2 regions of the Orrella daihaiensis genome follow, and region 1 is predicted to be linked to the other one. Evidence: predicted binding sites of a transcription regulator. Region 1 holds the regulator's gene; the other holds the start of a gene.
What was found. Region 1 encodes FNR, which switches genes on or off when oxygen is low (the NO sensors DNR and NnrR bind a similar motif). Its sites were predicted from a motif close to TTGATNNNNATCAA; they were not measured.
Positions count from the first base shown of each region.

Region 1 (3,380 bases):
CCGACCGCCAGAGTGGTCCGCTCATCATGCGGTATGGTACTGAACAACAGAAACAGTTTTATGTGCCCAAGATTTGTCAGGCAGAGGCTTTTTTCTGTATCGGCATGAGTGAGCCCAACAGTGGCTCTGATTTGGCCAGCATCCGAACACGGGCTGAGAGAAACGCTGATGGTTGGCTTTTGAATGGCAGCAAAATCTGGACCACCAACGCACATCATTGTCATTTCATGATCGCCTTGGTGCGTACCAGCGGTCAACCGGCTGACAAACACAACGGCCTGTCGCAACTGATTGTTGATTTGTCCAAGCCAGGTGTAACGATCCGCCCGATCACGGATATGGCTGGCGATGCCCATTTCAATGAAGTGTTTTTTGACAATGTGCAGCTCGATGCAGACGCGTTGATCGGCATGGAGGGGCAAGGTTGGGAGCAGTGCACCGCCGAGTTGGCGTTTGAGCGCAGCGGCCCGGAGCGTATCTACTCCAGCATGGTATTGCTCGATGCCTGGGCTCAGGAGTTGCGTAGCCAGGATTGCCAGGATGCAGATGCCCAGCGATTATTGGGCAGTTTGTTGGCTGAGCTGTGCGCTTTGCGTGGGATGTCGCTGTCGGTGACAGATCAATTGGTTCAGGGCTTTAGCCCAGCTGTGGAAGCATCTGTTGTTAAGGACTACGGCACGGATTTTGAGCAGCGTGTGATACGAGACATTGGCCAGTGGATTGGTGAGCATCCTGAGTTTGCGGTTTCGGGTGAATTGATGAAAGTCCTGGCTTATTTGGAGCAAATGGGTGTCACCTTTTCTTTGCGTGGCGGAACCCGTGAAATCTTGCGCGGCATTATTGCTCGTGGTCTGGCTTTGAGGTAACGAGATGCAGAATGAACTCTATGAATCGCTGGATAAATTGCTGGCTGCGCAGGACCTGCCCGCCAAGATAAGAGCAACTGGTCGAAGCGGTTGCGCTGCTGATCTCGTGGCACCGCTCGTTGAGTCTGGGTTCTTGGATGTGATGGTTTCTGAAGAGGCGGGTGGCGCCGGGCTAGGCTGGGCGCAAGCCTGGGAGGTCCTGTTTGCGGCGGGGCGTCACGGGCTGCCCGTGCCAATGGGTACGACGGTGTTTGCGCGAGCCTTGTTGGCAAACCTGGGTCAGACTTTGCCTGATGGTGCCATCACGGCCAGTGGGTTTGCACAGCTCAATGCCGATGGCGCGTTGGTCGCGCGTGATTTGCCATCCTCGAAACTTTCGACTTACGCCTTGCTGCAGCATCAGGATACGGTGTATTTGTTGCCGCTAAGTCAAGCGCAGATAACAGATGTCGGTGGACCTGGATGTTTTGATGGGCAGGCCACTTGGGCGCCAACGGTGGTGAATCAATCTGCGATCGGCACGGCGCCTCGGGCAATGGTGGCTCATGGTGTCGCACTGGCTTTGGCAGTGCAAATGGCTGGGGTTGCTGCCCGGGTGCTGGAGTTGACTCTGACTTACGCCAATGATCGAGTGCAGTTCGGTAAGCCGATCGGCAAGTTTCAGGCTCTGCAGCAACAAATCAGTGAAATGGCAGAGCTTGTTTACGGTGCCCGTATGGCTAGCCAGATTGGCTGTCAAACTGAACAATGGCAGCCTGAGTTTGAGGCGGCCCGGGTCGCTAAAACCCAGACTAGCGCGGTTGCACCTCGCATAGCAGCCATTGCACATGCAGTTCATGCGGCCATTGGTGTGACCTATGAATATGATTTGCAGCTCTACACACGGCGCCTTTACGAGTGGGCACGCCTAGGTGGAGGTGAGGGCTATTGGGCTCAACAAATTGGTCTGACAGCTTTGTCTGAACCCAATTTGCTCGACTTCGTCAGACAGCGGGTATTTCAGGAGGCTTGATGGCCGGCAAGCTCTTCAAGCGCTTCCATGTCCAATATCCGAATTTCACGTTGGCTGACAGAAATCAGGCCATCGCGCGCAAATCGTGAGAACAACCTGCTGACGGTCTCAAGTGTTAACCCGAGATAGTTGCCGATTTCCTCGCGGCTCATGCGCATGATGAAGTCTGTAGAGGAGTAGCCTAGCGCCGAGAGTCGCTGCGACAGGTTCACCAGGAATGCCGCTAGTCTGGCTTCTGAGCGCATGGATCCTAGCGCGAGCATGACCTGATAGGTGCGCGCAATTTCCTTGCTCATCACGCGCCTGACTTGTTGTTGTAGCGAGGGTACATATCGACTGATATCGTCGATGTCTTTCAAACGAACCACGCAAACTTCTGAGTCTTCCATGGCGACGGCATTGGTGCCGTGCTCGCCATCGAGCATGCCATCCAAGCCGATAATCTCGCCCGGCAGAAAAAATCCCGTGATTTGAACCTGACCAGTTGCTTCCTCAAGCTGGGATTTCACCGAGCCCAAGCGCAGGCCATACAAAGCATCGAGCTTTTCACCGCTGCGATACAAGATATCGCCTTTCTTGAGTTTGATTCGCTCTTTTACCAGTTGATCTAGTTGCTCAACCTCATGGTTCGGCATGCCAGCAGGCAGGCAAACGTTACCCATCATGCAAGTGGCACAGTGAACAGCATCGACAGCGACGGGAACGCGTTTTTGAGACATAGCTAGTTACCAAAAAATTTATATCCGTCAAGTTTGTACGAGTTTTGTACGAAACCCTTCTTTATCATCAGACATCCTAGAATTGATTTTAGTCAAAATAACCACTTTGTCCATAGTGGTACTTTAGCCACTCGACCAGCACTTTCACTCTGAGCGGGGTCAACCGACGCTGTGGCATTAGCGCAAATATCCCGTTAGGCGCGGCACGGTACTGATCCAGCACACTGATCAGTCTGCCGGTTGCAATATCGTGGCTAACTTCCCACAGTGAACGCCAGGCAAGCCCATGCCCATCCAAACACCATTGGTGTAGCACGCTGCCATCACTGCATGCCATTTGCCCTTCGATAGAGTGCCAAACTGCTTGGCCGTCGACTTGAAACAGCCACCCGCGCGTCTGGCCACTACGGGCCGACAGCGGCAGGCATTGATGAGCAGAGAGCTCTGCCGGGTGTTTGGGCACCCCATGTGTTTTTAGGTAGGCAGGCGAGGCGACGACAACGCGTTGGTTCTCGGCAAGTCGTATACCAATCAGGCTTGAGTCCGAGAGTTCGCCGATACGAATGGCGCAATCAAATCGATCATTGGCCAAGTCAACAAAGTCATCACTCAGGTCTAGTGATACTTCAAGTCCCGGATGCTGCTCGCATAACGCCGGCATGAGGGGTGCGACATGACGCCTGCCAAAGCCTGCTGGCGCAGTGATGCGTAAAAGGCCTACCGGTTTTGCGCTACCTTGACCGATGCGGGTTTCAGTTTCCTGCAATGACCTCAAAATTTCTT
Region 1 is NZ_CP063982.1:993,432-996,811, forward strand. Features, by position in the region: gene DHf2319_RS04815 (acyl-CoA dehydrogenase family protein) at 1-866, shown strand, start outside; gene DHf2319_RS04820 (acyl-CoA dehydrogenase family protein) at 871-1,878, shown strand; gene fnr (fumarate/nitrate reduction transcriptional regulator Fnr) at 1,866-2,597, opposite strand; gene DHf2319_RS04830 (LysR family transcriptional regulator) at 2,686-3,380, opposite strand, start outside.

Region 2 (3,380 bases), 220 kb from region 1:
GTAAGGAACTTGAGAACAAGTCGGGCAGGCCAGTAGTCAGCTCTGAAAGTTACCTTGGTGAGTCTCAAGATGCTAGAACTGAGGCAGCAATCATGGTTTCTAAGACGAAAACGGCTGGAGTCCGTAAGCGCCAAAGCAACAAGAGTGGTTCCCGGAAGGGATGACTGATCTAGCCGTGGTGCCCGGAACCGGATTCAAAAGCCGCATGAATAAAGGTTTTGCGCGAGTTTGGGGAAATTTTTTTGTTCCCCACGCAAAATTTCGCTTCGGTGTCAGCAGGAGGCAACAGGGACAACCGGGAAAAGTAGGTCGGACTGGTCTCGTATGCCCATTTTTGACATGGTCTCGATTTTGGCGGCACATTGGCGCCATCAATTCTTGCAGTAGATAGTTGGCTCACTGTGGATGTCGTTAAGAACGCACCTAGCTATGACTTTGTAATCATGAGTTTTCAGGTTTTGGGGTAGACGATCGCCCAAACATATCTTGCTAATAATTAGTAGGATCGTGCTAATATTTGGCTTATGTCACTTAAAGACTCACTGTTTACTGACAGCCAAGCCAAAGTCTATGCGTGGATATTTGGCCAGCCTGATCGCAGCTACCATCTAAGCGAGTTGACTAGGCTAACAGGCCTTGCGAGCGCATCGCTACAGCGCGAAGTTAATCGGATGGCGCGAGCCGGGCTCGTGACATCTGAAATGGTCGGTAACCAGCGCCGTATTTCTGCAAACAGGCTAAGCCCGGTTTTCGAGGAGCTATATCAACTCACTCGCAAGTCAATGGGTGCAGAACCCTTGCTTCGTGAGGCACTGCGCCCGCTGTCTGACAAGATCTCTCTTGCCCTGATTTATGGCTCGGTCGCGAAAGGTAGCGATACGTCCGCAAGTGACATTGACCTTTTGATCGTCAGCGACACGGTTGGTCTCGGTGATATTCTCGAGCACTGTCACAATGCCGAGACTCAGCTTGGCCGAAAGGTCAACCCTAACTGTTACACCTTGGCGGAGTTCAATAATCGCCGTCAGGAATCGGACTCTTTTGTGGAGCGCGTGCTGACCCAACCCGTTATTGTTTTATTTGGAGAACTGCATGCCAATTACAGCACTCGCGAACCTTGAAAAAATTGGTCAGTTAAAGCCTGAAAAATCCAACAGCGCTGAGATCGAGCGAATGGTGAGCCTTGCACGCCAGCGACTGCAAGACGCCTCGCATCCAGACCTTTCAATGGAGGGGCGGTTTTCCAGCGTGTACAACGCGATTCGCTCAGCTGCGCTTGCAGCACTTCGTTGGCATGGTTACCGCAGCGAAAACCGCTATTTAGTGTTCCAGTCGCTCCAACACACACTGCAATGGCCATCCACAAAATGGCGGGTCATCGACCACGCACATCGCAAACGAAACCTCGCTGAATACGAGGGATTCCTAGAGATTGAGGAATCTTCCATCGTGGAGCTTCGAGAGCTTGCAGCATCACTAATTGAGGACGTGGCGCACCTGACTGGCAGGCCAACTTCCAACTAAAACCGGATCGTAGCCAAACCTTTACCCCATGTGGTTGAGGTTGGTCTTTGACTTCGGCTTTGTACCGATTTAAATCCAAATGCCTCTCAGGATTCGGCAAAAAATATATTGAAATCAACAACCGTGGTGCCCGGAACCGGAATCGAACCGGTACGACCGTTTTAGGGTCGGCAGATTTTAAGTCTGCTGTGTCTACCAATTTCACCACCCGGGCGCCGATCGTCATTCTACGCTATCTTGGAAGATGTGTTTTTTGGTGGCCGAACACCGTAAAACTTGTTCTGGATCAAATTTGAGGGGTCTAGCCCTCTAGGCGGTGATGGCTGCGCCCATTAACTTAGAGGCATGGAACTTGCACACTTAACCACTCTGGATTTTGATGCGGCAATGATCGCCCGCCACGACGGCAGCGGTCCACGTTACACGTCTTATCCAACCGCTGACCGCTTCCAATCGGGGTCAGTCAGCACCCATTACATCGAAGCCTTGCGCGAGCGGGATGCTGGACATGCCGATGCGCCGTTGTCGCTGTATGTCCATATCCCGTTTTGTGACACAGTTTGCTATTACTGTGCTTGCAACAAGATTGTCACAAAGCACAAGTTCAAAGCAGATCCGTATCTCGATGATCTTGAGAAAGAAATCGGGCTAATCCGCAAACTTTTTCACGAAGCGCCAGTCGTTAGCCAATTGCACTTTGGGGGCGGAACGCCGACGTTTCTGACCAATATGCAGATGGAGCGGCTGCTTAAGATGCTGCATGCCAACTTCAGGTTTGCTGATGATGCTGAGTGTTCGGTCGAAATTGATCCACGCAGGCTTGAGCCCGGCGTCTTAAAGCTCATGGCTGACTATGGCTTCAATCGTATGAGCCTAGGCGTTCAAGACGTTGATGAGGCTGTACAAAAGGCCATCAATCGGGTGCAGCCGGTAGCGGTCACAGGGCAGGTTCTAGATGAGGCGCGCTCGCTTGGCTACAAGTCGATCAACATGGACTTGATTTATGGCTTGCCCTTGCAGTCAGTCAACACCATGTACCGCACCCTAAAGACTGTGCTCGCCTGGCGTCCTGACCGGATTGCACTCTATAGCTACGCACATCTCCCAGACCGTTTTAAACCGCAACGTCGTATTGACAACGACGCCATCCCATCGCCACAAGAAAAACTCGCCATGCTAAAGCTGGCAGTCACCACGCTACTTGATGCTGGATATGTTTATATCGGTATGGATCACTTTGCCTTGCCGGATGACGAACTGGCTCAATCGATGGACGAAGGTACGCTGCAGCGTAATTTTCAAGGCTACTCAACCCGCGCTGACTGTGACCTCATTGCGCTAGGGGTGTCGGCCATTAGCCGAATCGGCCATGTATATGCTCAAAACGCCCGAACGCTTGAGGAGTACCACGAAATGCTCGAGCGCGAGGAATTGCCGCTGATCCGTGGCCTAGTCATGAATCGTGACGATGAAATCCGTCGAGACGCGATTCATTCTCTTTTATGTCAGTCTAAGTTGTCATTTACTGATATGGGTCAAACCTGGGGAATCGATGCACAGGAATACTTCGTAGAAGATCTTGATGCATTGAGAGGGCTGCAGTCTGATGGCTTAGTCGAGATTGATGATCAGCAGGTAACGATTACACCCAAGGGAAGGTTTTTGTCCAGAGTCGTTGCAATGCGTTTTGACAAATACCTGCGCATGGGGCAGCCCATGGCCCGATATTCGAAGGTGATTTGACATGAACATGCCCAAGGATGTGCAGCACAAACTGGCCACTCATCCTCTGTTTGATGGCATGGGTCGCAGCCAGCAGAACTGGCTTTTTACCGTTGGCGAGTCGATTTCGCTTG
Region 2 is NZ_CP063982.1:769,844-773,223, forward strand. Features, by position in the region: gene DHf2319_RS03685 (BRO-N domain-containing protein) at 1-164, shown strand, start outside; gene DHf2319_RS03690 (nucleotidyltransferase domain-containing protein) at 525-1,121, shown strand; gene DHf2319_RS03695 (hypothetical protein) at 1,093-1,524, shown strand; tRNA gene DHf2319_RS03700 (tRNA-Leu) at 1,649-1,738, opposite strand; gene hemN (oxygen-independent coproporphyrinogen III oxidase) at 1,870-3,267, shown strand; gene DHf2319_RS03710 (Crp/Fnr family transcriptional regulator) at 3,269-3,380, shown strand, end outside.
Region 2: a site for FNR is predicted at 1,801-1,814, ahead of hemN (oxygen-independent coproporphyrinogen III oxidase). Genes of this name have one in related genera too.